3 regions of the Blautia sp. MCC270 genome follow, and region 1 is predicted to be linked to each of the others. Evidence: predicted binding sites of a transcription regulator. Region 1 holds the regulator's gene; each other region holds the start of a gene.
What was found. Region 1 encodes HrcA, which represses chaperone genes, less so after heat shock. Its sites were predicted from a motif close to TGTTAGCACTCNNNNNNNNNGAGTGCTAACA; they were not measured.

Region 1 (5,010 bases):
ATACCGTTGGCATCAATATCAAATGTTACCTCAATCTGCGGAACTCCACGACGTGCTGGCGGGATTCCATCCAGACGGAACTGGCCGAGGGATTTGTTGTCTTTCGCGAACTGACGCTCACCCTGTACAACGTTGATATCTACAGCTGTCTGGTTATCTGCTGCTGTGGAGAAGATCTGGCTCTTCTTTGTAGGAATTGTAGTATTTCTCTCAATCAGACGAGTTGCGATACCACCCATTGTCTCGATGGACAGTGACAGTGGAGTAACATCCAGAAGAAGGATATCACCGGCACCTGCATCACCTGCAAGTTTACCACCCTGTACGGAAGCACCAAGTGCAACACACTCATCCGGGTTCAGGTTCTTGCTTGGCTCTTTGCCAGTTAACTGTCTTACCTTATCCTGTACAGCCGGGATACGGGAAGAACCACCAACCAGAAGTACCTGGCCAAGCTCAGAAGCTGTGATACCTGCATCAGACAGTGCACGGCGAACCGGCTCTGCTGTCATCTCTACAAGATCATGTGTCAGCTCATCAAATTTAGCTCTTGTAAGGTTCATATCGAAATGCTTCGGTCCCTCAGCAGTTGCTGTGATGAACGGAAGGTTGATGTTTGTTGTTGTTGCGGAAGAAAGCTCTTTCTTAGCTTTCTCAGCTGCCTCTTTCAGTCTCTGAAGAGCCATCTTATCGTTGCTAAGATCTACGCCCTCTGTTCTCTTGAACTCGGAAAGCATGTAGTCTGTGATCTTCTTATCAAAGTCATCTCCACCAAGACGGTTGTTACCAGCTGTGGAAAGAACCTCGATAACGCCATCACCAATCTCGATAACAGATACATCAAATGTACCACCACCAAGGTCGTATACCATGATCTTCTGCTCTTTCTCATTGTCAAGGCCATATGCAAGAGCTGCTGCTGTAGGCTCGTTGATGATACGTTTTACATCAAGACCTGCGATCTTACCTGCATCTTTGGTTGCCTGACGCTGAGCATCGTTGAAGTAAGCCGGAACTGTGATAACTGCCTCTGTTACTTTCTCACCAAGATAAGCCTCTGCATCCTTTTTCAGTTTCTGAAGGATCATTGCGGAGATCTCCTGTGGAGAGTATTTCTTCTCATCGATCGTTACACGGTAATCGGTACCCATTTCTCTTTTGATTGAGGAGATTGTTCTGTCTGCGTTTGTAACTGCCTGACGTTTTGCAGGCTCACCTACCAGACGCTCTCCTGTTTTTGTGAATGCTACAACGGATGGTGTTGTTCTTGCGCCTTCTGTATTTGCGATAACTGTTGGCTGTCCACCTTCCATTACGGCTACACAGCTGTTTGTTGTACCTAAGTCAATACCAATAATCTTTCCCATGATTTTTTCCTCCTGTTTTAGTCTGTATCTGTTAAAATAAAGTTTGTTGTCAGTTAGTTCGCAACCTTCACCATACTGTGGCGTACTACGAAATCCTTGTAGGTGTAACCCTTCTGGAATTCTTCCACCACGATATTCTCTCCAACCTCTTCATCTTCCACATGCATCACTGCGTTGTGGAAATCCGGATTGAATTCTTTTCCCACTGCTTCGATCGGTTTCACACCGAGGTCATCCAGTGTTGTGGTAAGCTGCTTGTAGATCATTTTCATTCCATCTGCAAAAGCATCTCCTTCCTGTGCCTGTGCAAGGCCTCTTTCGAAGTTATCCACAACCGGCAGGATCTTTTCAACGATTTCTTTTGCTCCGATGATGTACATGCTGGATTTTTCTTTTTCTGTTCTTTTACGGAAATTATCAAATTCAGCCATGGTTCGCTTCAGGCGATCAGTAAGTTCCTCTACCTTCTGCTCTGATTTATCTTTTTTCTTCTTTCCGAAGAAGGAAGTTTTTGATTTCTCTTCTTTTTTATCCTCTGAGGCAGCGTCTTCGCCTGGAGTCTTGTTTTCTTCCTCCGGCAGATCTTCTCCCTCCGGTGTCAGGTTTTCTTCTTCCTGATTTCCGTCAGTTACGGGGATTTCCTTCTCCGCTTCCTGCTCTTCGGATGTTTTCTTTGTTTCCTCCGACACTTTTTTCTACCGCCTTTCTAAGTTTTCTTCTTTTTCAAAACGTCATCCAGATGATTCTTCAGTTCCTTCAGACTGTCCACTACATTCTCATAATCCATTCGTTTGGGACCGATGATCCCGATGGTTCCGTACATTCCGTCTCCCAGTTCATATCTGGCAGTTACAATGCTGCAGTCCTTCATGGTCTGGATCGGCATCTCATCGCCAATGTAAACCTGAATTCCTGTATTCTCTCCATCTGACATCTGTTCTTTTACAAGATCGGCAAGTTCATGTTTCTCCTCAAATGCGGAGATCAGTTCCGTTGCCTTCTCTTTATCGGCAAGCTCCGGATACTTGAAGATGTTGGTTGCACCTGAAGTATAGATTTCCATGTCTTCCTCTTCCACATGAATAGTGGCTGCCACCGCATCCAGAACTGTGGCCACCACACCGCTGTGGCTGCCTGCCTGTTCCTTCAGTCTGGCGATCATCCCAAGGTTGATATCCTGGATCGGAACACCATTAAGATTGGTGTTAAGAAGAAGATTCAGTTTCAGGATCGTCTGGTCATCCATTTCCTCATCCAGATTGATGATCTGGTTCCGGACTGTGTTGTTATCACTGACAACCACAGCCACAAGCTGAAGATCGCTCATTCTCGACAACTGGATAAATTTGATCTTGTTGCCGCTGTACTGCGGAACAGAAACCATGGTGGCATAATTGGTATTGGAGGCAAGAACCTTCGCAACTTTCTTAAGCACCTTATCCATCTTATCTGTCTTCTCAATGATCAGATCCCGTAACTCTGCAACCTCTGCTTCCTTCTCCTTCATCAGCTCATTAACATAAAGTCTGTAGCCTTTATCGGAAGGAATCCTTCCTGCTGAGGTATGAGGCTGGACGATATAGCCCATATCTGTCAGGTCTGACATTTCATTTCGGATCGTTGCGGAACTGACATTGAGATCCGCATACTTGGAAATGGTCCTGGAGCCAACCGGTTCTCCGGTTTCCATATAGGTCTTGATGATTGCTTTTAAGATTTTTTGCTTGCGCTCATTCAACACCTCTTCCATGAATCCATCTCCTTTCCTTTTTATTCTTTCCTGACGGATGTTGATTCTTTTTTTACATCTGTTAGCACTCATTTTAGTGGAGTGCTAACATCTACAGTCTTTAAGATATCACCATGTAAAATATTTGTCAATATGTTTTGAAAAAAAGTTCTTATTTTTTCAAAACAAAAAAAGCATCAGTACGATGCTTTTTTGTAATACTGGTCTATGCAGTTCTGTGCCCCGGCAAAAAATTCCGCTTCTGTTTTCTGTCCCAGCACATATTTCTGAAATTCCGTTCCCATGGACGAAACAGCTTCTATGGAATCGGCACACAGTGGTCTTGCCTTCAGCTTATAATCTTTCAGATATTGCCGGATCATTTCAATGCCATCCAGATCAAAATTCTTATCCTCGATCACATCCAGTCTTGCCGGACACATTTTTGTCAGCTGTCCGTAATTTTTACTGGCCTCATATCCGGACACATACTGAAGGAACTTCAGAGCTGCTTCTTTATGATCAGAATTTTTATTCAGTACATACTGCCAGGTTGCGATATTGGTCACCTTCTCGTCAAATTCCGGAAATGGTGCCATATGGATCTTATCTTTTCTATACACGCCTGCATTCTGAAAGGTACTCAACGCACCGGTATACATGAACATACATCCATACTGGCCGTTTATAAATTTTTCATTCAGCTGGTCATGCTGGTCGATCAGATTCTCCTCTGATATCATCCCTGTATCCAGCATTCGCTTCATATATTCTGCCGCTTCTCTTGTTTTCGGATCCGTCCAGTCTGTATAATCTCCTCCGAAAAAATCGACATACTCGCTGATACTATTATATATGTAAGAAATCTCCCATGCATCCCCGTATGCATATTTTCCCGTATTCTGAAGCTTTTTCTGAAGGATCTCAAGATCACTGAGACAGGAGAGTCTGTCCAGACCAGCCTGATCCAGCAATTCCTGGTTCACCCAGAATGCCATAATATCCATTTTGAACGGTACCGAAAAAATATGTCCGTCTGACATGCATATTTCTTTCAGGTATTCCTGTGGAAAATTCGCCGCTGTCTCCTCTGTCATAACCGTATCTTCCAACGGAAGAAGAAATCCCTTATGTTTAAATTCGGATATCATCTCATCATTTACTGTGATCAGATCAACAGAATCATCTCCTGATGTCAGAAGAGTTGCTATTTTGGCCTGGCGGTTGTCCGCATTAGCCGGACATTTTTCGATATGGATCTCTATTCCAAGATCCTTTTCCGCCTGACTGATAAAAGAATCAAAGCCCTCTATGTCTGCATCCATATGAAGGATCGTCAGTTCCTGTCTATTCTCCGGCACAATATCAGATGCAGCCTCCTTCTTCTGGACTCCACATCCTGTCACTGCCAGAGCCAGGGCAAATACCCCGCAAAATACCTGTTTTTTCAATCTCTACCACCCTTTTTATCTGGGCCATCTATCCTCTTTTGACATCAACGGCTGGAACGGTGCATGAGGAAGTGTCTGATACCAGTACGCTACACTTGCCACATCATCCTGTCGTTCAAACAGGCCACGGTATCCGACGCCTATCTGCTGAATCGTAACGCGAAGATCCTCTTCAAAGCAGATCGGATCCTGTAAATGCCATCTGTAAAAGCCTCGCATTGGCGGGCAGTCATCATTATGATAAAAATTGTGGATCAGTTCGTCATGGGCAGAATAATACGGATATCCCAGATATGGTGTGTTATAATTCTGTTCTACGGTTTTTCCATCCACCTGTTTGGCAAAGCTCCAGGAACCTCCAAAGTAATCTTCCGTTCCTGTTCCGCAGATGGTCGGATACTCCTCATCCCCGTCAATATAAAACTTCATTTCTCCCTCGCCCCACCAGTAACGTTCCAGTGTG
Region 2 (5,010 bases), on a different contig from region 1:
CAGGCTGCGGTGAAGGCGAACCGGGAGGGAGAATTTAATCTTCCTTCTTTCCTCGATGAACAAAAGGCTGTACTTCCGGCAGATACAGATCTGACAGAAGAGGATCCAGGGCCTGATGAGAAGCCGGAGGAGCATGCTCAGCCGCTGGAATTCCAGATCCATCGTTCACAGCCGCAGCCGGCCCGGGAAGAGTCGGAGGAGCCGGATTTCGAAAGAGAAATGCAGGAAGCCGAAGAGGAGGATGCTTATGCCGGCTACGAGGATGTAGATATTCCCGAGATGCAGCAGATCCTGCCGGCAAAGACAGCTGCAGCAGCAAAAGCTTCCCGGGAAACAGGAAATGTAGCCGTTCCCGCTGAGATAAAGGAGGATCCTCAGCCGGAAGCTGAACAGAAGGCATCCCATCAGCCCTCCAGAAACCCGAAGTCATCTCAGACAGAGATCGAGCATGGAATCAGAAATATCCAGCATGAGATCAGCCAGGGGGAAGCTCCGGAGAAGAAACCATATCAGTATCCGCCGCTGAAGCTTCTGAAGCGCGGAGATGGCAGATCTCAGGGAGATTCCGATGCACATCTGCGTAAAACGGCACAGAAGCTTCAGGAAACCCTGCATAATTTCGGTGTTAATGTAACCATTACCAATGTGAGTTGCGGACCTACCGTTACCCGCTATGAGCTGCAGCCGGAAATGGGTGTGAAGGTCAGCAAGATCGTTGGTCTTTCCGATGATATCAAGCTGAATCTTGCTACACCGGATATCCGCATCGAAGCACCGATACCGGGAAAGGCAGCCGTGGGGATCGAGGTTCCGAACAAGGAGAACAGCCCGGTCATGCTGCGGGATCTTCTTCAGTCAGAGGAGTTTAAAAATGCAAAATCCAAGCTGTCCTTTGCAGCAGGTAAGGATATTGCCGGAAAACCGGTAGTGGCAGATATTGCCAAGATGCCGCATCTTCTTATCGCCGGAGCAACCGGCTCCGGAAAATCCGTCTGCATCAATACGCTAATCATCAGCATCCTTTATAAGGCTACACCGGATGAGGTGCGTCTGATCATGATCGATCCGAAGGTGGTGGAGCTCAGTGTATATAACGGGATCCCGCACCTGTTCATTCCGGTGGTCACAGATCCGAAGAAAGCGGCCGGTGCGCTGAACTGGGCTGTTTCCGAGATGACCAGCCGTTACAATGCCTTTGCGGAATATGGGGTACGTAATCTTGGAGAATATAACAAAAAGGTTGCCAATATGCGGGTCCCGGAGGGAGAAAAGGCACCTGAGAAGATGCCGCAGATCGTGATCATCGTGGACGAGCTTGCGGATCTTATGATGGTTGCACCGGGAGAAGTTGAGGATGCGATCTGCCGTCTGGCCCAGTTGGCACGTGCAGCAGGTATCCATCTGATCATTGCTACCCAGAGGCCATCGGTCAATGTCATCACAGGTCTGATCAAGGCCAATATGCCGTCCAGGATCGCATTTTCCGTATCCTCCGGTGTGGATTCCAGGACGATCCTGGATATGAACGGTGCTGAGAAGCTTCTTGGCAAGGGCGATATGCTGTTTTATCCTCAGGGGTATCAGAAGCCGGCCAGACTGCAGGGCGCTTTTGTTTCAGATGAGGAGGTCAGTGCAGTCGTAGAATATGTTTCTGACAAAAATCAGGGTGCTGTTTATGATACCTCCATTGAGAAGCAGGTCAATACAGCCGGTGTCCCGGGAGGAGCCGGCGGCGGTGACAGAGATGTCTATTTTACAGAAGCCGGTAAATTTATCATTGAGAAGGAAAAGGCCTCCATCGGTATGCTTCAGCGTATGTTCAAGATCGGATTTAACCGTGCGGCAAGGATCATGGATCAGCTTTGTGACGCAGGAGTGGTAGGTCCGGAGGAAGGAACCAAGCCAAGGAAGGTTTTGATGTCAGCAGAAGAATTTGAGAATTATCTGGAGGAGAACGGCGGATGAAAATAAGTATCCTGACAGTAGGGAAGATCAAGGAAAAATATCTGCGGGATGCCATTGCGGAGTATTCCAAGCGCCTTGGGCGTTACTGCAAGCTGGAGATCATAGAAGTGTCCGACGAAAAAACACCGGATAATGCCAGCGAAACAGTAGAAGATGCCATTCGGAACAAGGAAGGGGAGCGTCTTCTTAAATATATCCGGGATGATGCGTTTGTGATCACTCTGGAGATCGGAGGCGAACAGCTGACCTCTGAGAACTTCGCACGGAAGATCAACGAGCTGGGAATACGTGGGACCAGCCATATCCAGTTTGTGATCGGCGGCTCTATTGGTCTTGGAAAAGAAGTACTGAAGAGATCAGACTATGCTTTAAGCTTTTCGAAGATGACATTTCCTCATCAGCTGATGCGTGTGATCCTTCTGGAACAGATCTACCGCAGCTATCGTATCATCAGCGGAGAGCCCTATCATAAATAATATCATACTACATATCTGCAAATATCTTGACAATTTTCGGATATGTAGTATGATAAAAAAAGAGTAGCACTCGAAGCTCAAGAGTGCTAATAATCACAGAAAGAAGGAAATGAATATGGCATTAAAACCAGTTGCAGACAGAGTTATCGTAAAATATTTTGAGACAGAAGACAAAACCGCATCCGGCATCGTACTTCCGGACAGCTCCAAGGAGAAAACCCAGCAGGCAGAGGTTATCGCAGTAGGTGGCGGTAAGGTCGTAGACGGTAAAGAAGTACCGGTACAGGTAAAGCCGGGCGACCGTGTGATCTACGGAAAATACACAGGAACCGAGATCAAATATGAGGGTGAGAAATATCTGGTGATCAACGCAGATGATATCATTGCCATCGTAAAAGACTGATGAAGAATTTTTATCGTAATTTTCTGAAATTATGCTCCATGCTGGTGCTGCAGAATGTAGTGACCTTAAGTGTCAATCTTGCTGATAACATTATGCTTGGAGCCTTCAGCGAAACTGCATTATCCGGTGTGACCACCGTAAACCAGGTACAGTTCGTCTTTCAGCAGCTGCTTATGGCGCTGGGAGACGGACTTGTCATATTCGGAAGTCAGTACTGGGGAAAGAAAGAGACAGAGCCGGTAAGGAAGATCGGTGCCTGGGCCATGCGCACAGGCTTTTTTATTGCCCTTATGCTGTTTATCCTGGCCAGCCTTTTTCCAACACAGCTGCTGGGGCTTTTTACAACAGACCAGACGATTATCGAAGCCGGTCTTTCCTATCTGGCGATCATCCGGTTTACTTACTTTTTCTTTGCAGTGACGCAGATCCTGCTTGCTACACTGCGCTGTGTGGAAATTGCAGGGGTTGCCTTCGGGCTTTCGGTAATGACTTAAGTGTAGTAATGGTAGGAATGTCCTATCAGATGCCAACAAATGGTGGTATCATCCGGGGAAGCGGAAGCATCGCTTATTCCATGAAGGTGGACCTGATCAGTATCTGGGGGATCGTGATCCCTCTGTCCATGTTTATGGCATTTGTGGGCAAGGCATCTCCGGCAGTGGTGGTATGCTGCCTAAATGCAGATCAGATCTTTAAATGCGTGCCTGCATTTTTGAAGTGCAATTACGGACACTGGATCAAAAATATGACGAATTAAGGAAATATATATATAGCAGAGGCAAGATACAGAAAATTTATCTTGACGCCTGTGTGATCTGTATGTAGAATAAATACAAGCTTTAACGAAATGCAGTAAAAAAATCTCTGAAGAGCCAGGGACAGCTTGACAAAGGTAATATGGTATAGTATTATCTTGCCTATATCATATTAAACTGGTGGGAAAAGAGGTATACTCACTGAAACACAGGAGGAACAGGAAATGAGAAAAAAAGTACTGGCAGCGCTTCTGGCAGCTGCAGTGGCAGGAACAACTGTTATGTCAGGAATGACTGTTTTTGCAGCAGAAACAGAAGGAACCAAGGCGGAAGGCGGAAATATTACCATTGCAGAAACAGCAGATCCGCAGAACATCAATCCGCTTTATGTTGTGGATCAGACAAGCTTCGATATGATGCAGGCACTGTACAGCCCGTTTTTTGAGATCGTGAACGGAGAGATGTATTATGAAAACGGACTTTGCGAAAGTGTAACAGCCAATGATGATGCTAGCGAATTCACACTGAAGCTCAAAGACGGACTGAAATGGCATGACGGTCAGCCGATCACAGCCGATGATGTGGTATTCACCATGCAGGTGCTGGTAGATGAGAAGCAGAATGTTCCGTATTCTTCTTACGGATACGTTAATGACAAGGCAGTAGAGGCAGAGAAGGTTGATGACCTTACAGTCAAGATTTCCCTTGGATCATCTTCCGCAGGATTTCTTGGCGGACTGAGCCAGGTTTACTGTATTCCGAAGCATATTTATGACGGCGTGGAGAATATCGGAGAAAGTGATCTCAACAATGAACCGGTGGGAAGTGGTCCTTTTAAGTTCGAGGAATACAAATCCGGAGAGTATTATAAAGTAACAAAATTCGATGACTATTTTGATGATGTAAATCTGGATTCCATCACCTTCAAGATCGTAAAGGATTCCAGCTCCGCCAATGCGGCACTTGCAAGCGGAGATCTGGATGCACGTCTGATCAGCGCAGATGATTACGATATCGTCAGTGCTTACGATAACGTAAACATCAATACCTATAATTCCGGACGTGTCAACGCCATGTTCATGAATGAGCTGAACGAAGATCTTCAGGATGTAAAGGTACGTCAGGCGATCGCATACGCACTGAATAAAGAGGAGTTCTGTCAGTTTGCTTTCCATTCCGAGGATTATGCAGAGCCTGCAGATTCTATTTTTACACCGGATACACTCTACTATACAAAACCGGACAATACCTACGACAATGATCCGGCTAAAGCACAGGAGCTCCTTTCCGAAGCAGGAAAGACAAGTCTTTCTCTGAACCTGATGTATATCTCCACAGATAAGACAATGGAGAGTGAAGCTCTGTATGTACAGTCTGCCCTTGCCAATGTAGGAATCACCATCAATCTTCT
Region 3 (5,010 bases), on a different contig from region 1:
ACGGTATCTTTACCATGATCACAGTTGCTCTTGGATTCCGTGCAGGCTTCAGCTTCTCCGCCGGTGCGATGGATTTACTTTTCTCATCCTCACTTCCGGCAGCACAGAAGACATGGCTCATCCTTCCTCTTGGAATTGCAGCATTTATCGTATTCTATGTTGTATTCCTTTTTGCCATCAAGAAATTTGATCTGAAGACTCCGGGAAGAGAAGACGATGACGATCTTGAGGCAGAGAAGAATATCGAGCTTGCAAATGATGACTATACTGCTATTGCCGCGAAGATCCTTGAAGGCTGTGGCGGAAAAGAGAACATCACAAGCATCGATAACTGCATCACAAGACTGAGACTTGAGGTTAAGGATATTACAGCTGTAAATGATAAGGTGATCAAATCTGCAGGTGTTGCAGGCGTGATCAAACCTGGAAAAACTTCTGTACAGGTTATTATCGGAACCAAGGTTCAGTTTGTTGCAGATGCATTTTCTGCGCTTTGTAAATAATGGCTTTTTTGAAGTCAGGTATTTGTTAAAATAATTATGGGGGCAGCAGCAGAACTGTAAAAACGGTTCTGCTGCTGTTTTTTGTATACCTTATATTGACCGATACTTTCAAAAAGCGTACAATGTTACTTCGATAAAAGGCAACCGGTCAGTGCGTTTACGATTGCAATATTTCTACAGGGGGAATGAAGTTAATGAAATCCTGCATATTTCACAAAAAATATCTTTTAGCCGGCATATATATTATTTTTGTTCTGTTTACCTGCTGTAATTCCCGATTTTATCATACACCGCTGGCAAAAATATGTTCCGTAACAGAAAAACAGACTCTGAGCAGAGAAGGAACCAGGGGCTCAAAAGAATATTACTATACTCAGAATATTACGGCACGGATATTAAACGGTTCGCATAAAGGGGAAAAAATAACGGTCTCTAATGAATATACATCTTCTCAGGTTCAGACCAAGAAATATCATAAAGGAGACACCGTTCTTTTAAGCGGTTCAAAGGAAAGCCCCGGAAAAACGATACGTTCTGTAAAAAGGGATGGGTATCTGGCATTACTGGCAGGAGGATTATTTTTTCTTCTGATCTGCATTACAGGAAAGCAGGGATTTTACACGATCATATCACTGATACTGAATACAGTCATATTTGCGTATGGATTTCAGGCTTTTACAGAAGGGAAAAATATTTTAAATATCTGTAATGTCATCGCAGTTCTTTTTTCACTGACTACATTGATCTGCTTAAATGGAATTCATAGAAAAACATTTTCCTCAGTTCTTTCAACACTGTGTGTTCTGTTTCTGATCATGGCATTGTTTGAATTTTCTATTTATATGTACGGAGATCTGGATTATTCCAATCTGGAATACCTTGGAAGTACAGGCAATTCAGCAGATATATTCTGGGCAGATATTATGCTGACAGGACTTGGTGCAATTATGGATGTGACGGTGACGATCAGCGCAGCAGTAGGAGAGATCGTGCGGAAAAATCCATCGGTTTCTCTGAGAAGACTGATACATTCCGGTCGTGAAATCGGATATGATATTATGGGAACCATGATAAATGTACTGCTGTTTGTTTTGGCAAGCGGCATGATTCCCATGTTCATACTTAAGATGAATAATGATATAAGCTTTGTAACGATCGTGAGATACCACATTCCATATGATATCTGTCGTTTTCTGATAGAAAGTATTGGAATTGTACTGGCAATACCGGTATCTGTTTTTATTGCTTCAGTGATTATGAAAATACCATCACGGAAAAGGGGTGTCAGAGAATGATCATTTTTCTTGCATTGATTTTAATTTTTCTGGTGATCTTGATTGGCGGAGAGCGTGGAGCCATGTCAATTATGACACTGGCGGGGAATATTGTAATTTTGTTTTTTTCAATTATGCTGATGTCTGCCGGTTTTCCTGTACTGCTCCTGATATTGGTGGCAGGTGCAGGTGTCTGTTATATTTCTCTGTTTTATCAGAACGGAAATAATCCAAAGACGCGGGCGGCTTTTCTGGCTACACTGCTGGTAATGTTACTTTTGTTTATTCCGATTTATATTATTACATGGAGATCAGGAAGTTACGGGTTAAATGAGCTGCAGATTTCGGAAGACGATTTTATGTATTATTACAGTACGGACCTTCATATTAACATGCTTCATGTAGGAATATTTGTAACTGTTTTCAGTACTCTTGGGGCTGTTATCGATACAGCATTATCTGTAACATCTTCTGTATATGAAGTCTGGACTCATAAAAACAGTCTGACAGCGAAAGAGCTTACAGCTTCCGGCTATCAGGTTGGGAAAGAAATTATCGGTACAACGGTAAATACGTTGCTGTTTGCTTATCTTGGAGGAACTATTTTATTATTTTCATACATTCAGACACAGCAATATAGCCTGGAGATCATTCTTAATTCCCAGTTCCTATTCCAGGATGTTGCAGTCATGCTATCTGGTGCGGTAGCCTGCCTTATTACCGTCCCGGTATCGATCAGATGTATTATTCGACAGATCTCATGAAGCATATCTCCACTGCACTGAATACGGAATCCATGGTCCCGATACAGATGTTCTTTCCTGTATTCAGCAGACGTGGGCTCTCTTTTATGAAAGCAGTTATTATATTTATGTATTTATGGGAGTGCTTTTACAGGCAGTTCCATTTCTGATCCTGGGAGTCCGTCTATCTTCGGCGCTTCAGACATATGTATCGGAAAAATGGATCGTAAAATTACGTGAAATGTGAAGAAAGTGTGAAATTAGCACTCGCCTCTTGACAGTGCTAATAATGCGTGTTATAGTACATACAGAACAAAGGAAGAGAGAAAAAAGAAATCTTCCGGAGAAAGTTCTTACAGAATTTGCAGATGTTTTCAGAAACAGTAAATTAAAAACGCCTGCGCAGCACGCAGCGAATATAGATCAGGAGGAATGAGTTATGTTAATGCCAAGTATTTTCGGAGAAGATTTATTTGATGATTTTATGGGATATCCGACAGGCCGTCAGGCAGCTGCCAATGCTTATCCTCAGGTGAAGGATATGATGAAGACAGATATCCGTGATGTAGATGGCAATTATGAACTGGAGATCGATCTTCCGGGATTTAAGAAAGAGGATGTGAAGATCCAGCTGAAGAATGGTTATCTGAACATTCAGGCAACCAGAGAAGAGAAGAAGGACGAGAAGGATGATAAAGGTAAATATGTTCGCAGAGAACGTTATACAGGAACCTGCAACAGAAGCTTTTATGTAGGCTCGAGCATTAAGCATGAAGATATCCATGCGAAATATGAGAACGGAATCCTTCATGTAACCTTCCCGAAGGAAGAGACCAAGAAAGAAGCAGAAGAGAAGAAATTTGTTTCTATTGATTGATCAGCATTTATTGTGAAGCCCCGGTACTGGATTGCAAGTCCTGGGTGATGGGATATAGCATAATAACAATATCCGGAACAACCCAAACGGATATTGCAAATATTAAAGCTCCAAATTGCACATCGCATTTGTTTATATAAATGAATATAACCCCCTTTTTTCAACCCCTCTGCCAATGCCCGGCAGAGGGGTTCTTTACGTTTCAGCCTGAAGTACAGAGGTGAATTCTGATTACTGTTTACTGGTAATATTCCGCGAAGCGTGTTGCTGAGAACGGAGTGAACAGTAACGAATTCTGATTAACTTTACACTCTTTCCTCACTCTGTTATACTTGGAACAGGTAAACAGCGGAAATTCGGCAATATTATAAAAGTGGGGAAAGAGTTTTTACAGAGGTGAATATATGGGAGATAAGATCAAGGTTATCATGGACTGTGACCCCGGAATCGATGACGGGATCGCACTGGCATATGCGGCAGCACATCAGGATGAACTGGAGCTGCTTGCAGTGACGACATCTGCAGGAAGTACCAGGATAGAAAGAGTGACCCAAAATGCACTGGAGCTGGTGGATTTTTACGGACTGAAGGTTCCGGTGGCAGGAGGCCAGGACCGTCCTCTTGTGAAAGCGGCAATTTATGCGGAAGAATTTCACGGAGAGACAGGGCTTGGTCATTGCGTACTGCCGGAAGCAAAATCAGAGGCTGCTTCTGACAATGCAGTGCTTTTTATCCGTGACATTCTGAATGCCATTCCGGAGGGCGAGCAGGTAGTAATGATCGAAACTGCACCAATGACTAATCTTGCACTTCTGTTGAAGGTTTTTCCTGAAATAAAGAATAAGATCAGAAAAATTGTTTTTACAGGCGGCGCAGCAAAAGGCGGAAACATCACACCGGCAGCGGAATTCAACATCTACGCAGATCCGGAGGCGGCAAAGATCGTATTCGATTCCGGAATCCCACTGATCATGTGTGGACTGGATGCTACCCTGAAATGTAATCTCACCAGAAACCAGATCATGAAGCTGTGCCAGTCCGGTGATCCGGCAGCCAGAGCCTGTGGAGATATGGCTGGCTACGTACTTGAAAATTTTTCCAAATATCGCTGCGTGGCAAGTATCCATGCTGCTGTACCGTTTATGTATCTCATCCATCCGGAGTTCTTTAAAACAGAAAAAGTATTCCTGGATGTGGATTGTTCAGACGGTGCCGGACGAGGTGCCACATTATGCGATTTCCGCTGGTGGCTACACGAAGAAGACGAAATGAAAGATATGATTCTGACAGATGCAGATACAGAAAGCTTCCAGCAGGAGCTGTTTGAAGCGATTTATTCTGTGTCCGAATGCAAAAATATGAAATAGCCGGACAACGATCCGGAAACAGCTGCATCTATGAAGCAGCTGAGCAGTCAGATAAGAGGACAGAAAACCCATGAACTATATTGTATTTGACCTGGAATGGAACCAGAATCCGGATGGAAGAAGACATCCGGATAGTCGGCTCCCGTTTGAGATCATAGAGATCGGGGCAGTAAAATTAAATGAAAAAAGAGAAATCGTTGATACTTTTCAGTGCCTGATCAAGCCCAAAGTGTACCACTGGATCCA

Region 2: the regulator HrcA is predicted to act here: its motif matches at 2,503-2,533, upstream of groES (co-chaperone GroES).
Region 3: the regulator HrcA is predicted to act here: its motif matches at 2,779-2,809, upstream of GPK58_RS12940 (Hsp20/alpha crystallin family protein).

The regions. Positions count from the first base shown of each region.
Region 1 is NZ_WQQD01000001.1:58,884-63,893, forward strand. It holds gene dnaK (molecular chaperone DnaK) at 1-1,367, opposite strand, end outside; gene grpE (nucleotide exchange factor GrpE) at 1,421-2,056, opposite strand; gene hrcA (heat-inducible transcriptional repressor HrcA) at 2,074-3,117, opposite strand; gene GPK58_RS00290 (ABC transporter substrate-binding protein) at 3,294-4,547, opposite strand; gene GPK58_RS00295 (glycoside hydrolase family 172 protein) at 4,563-5,010, opposite strand, start outside.
Region 2 is NZ_WQQD01000038.1:28,367-33,376, forward strand. It holds gene GPK58_RS10350 (FtsK/SpoIIIE family DNA translocase) at 1-1,965, shown strand, start outside; gene rlmH (23S rRNA (pseudouridine(1915)-N(3))-methyltransferase RlmH) at 1,962-2,441, shown strand; gene groES (co-chaperone GroES) at 2,557-2,844, shown strand; gene GPK58_RS10365 (MATE family efflux transporter) at 2,844-3,338, shown strand; gene GPK58_RS13255 (hypothetical protein) at 3,368-3,601, shown strand; gene GPK58_RS10370 (ABC transporter substrate-binding protein) at 3,824-5,010, shown strand, end outside.
Region 3 is NZ_WQQD01000103.1:51,078-56,087, forward strand. It holds gene GPK58_RS12925 (PTS transporter subunit EIIC) at 1-503, shown strand, start outside; gene GPK58_RS12930 (YibE/F family protein) at 698-1,798, shown strand; gene GPK58_RS12935 (YibE/F family protein) at 1,795-2,541, shown strand; gene GPK58_RS12940 (Hsp20/alpha crystallin family protein) at 2,960-3,397, shown strand; gene GPK58_RS12945 (nucleoside hydrolase) at 3,802-4,764, shown strand; gene GPK58_RS12950 (3'-5' exonuclease) at 4,835-5,010, shown strand, end outside.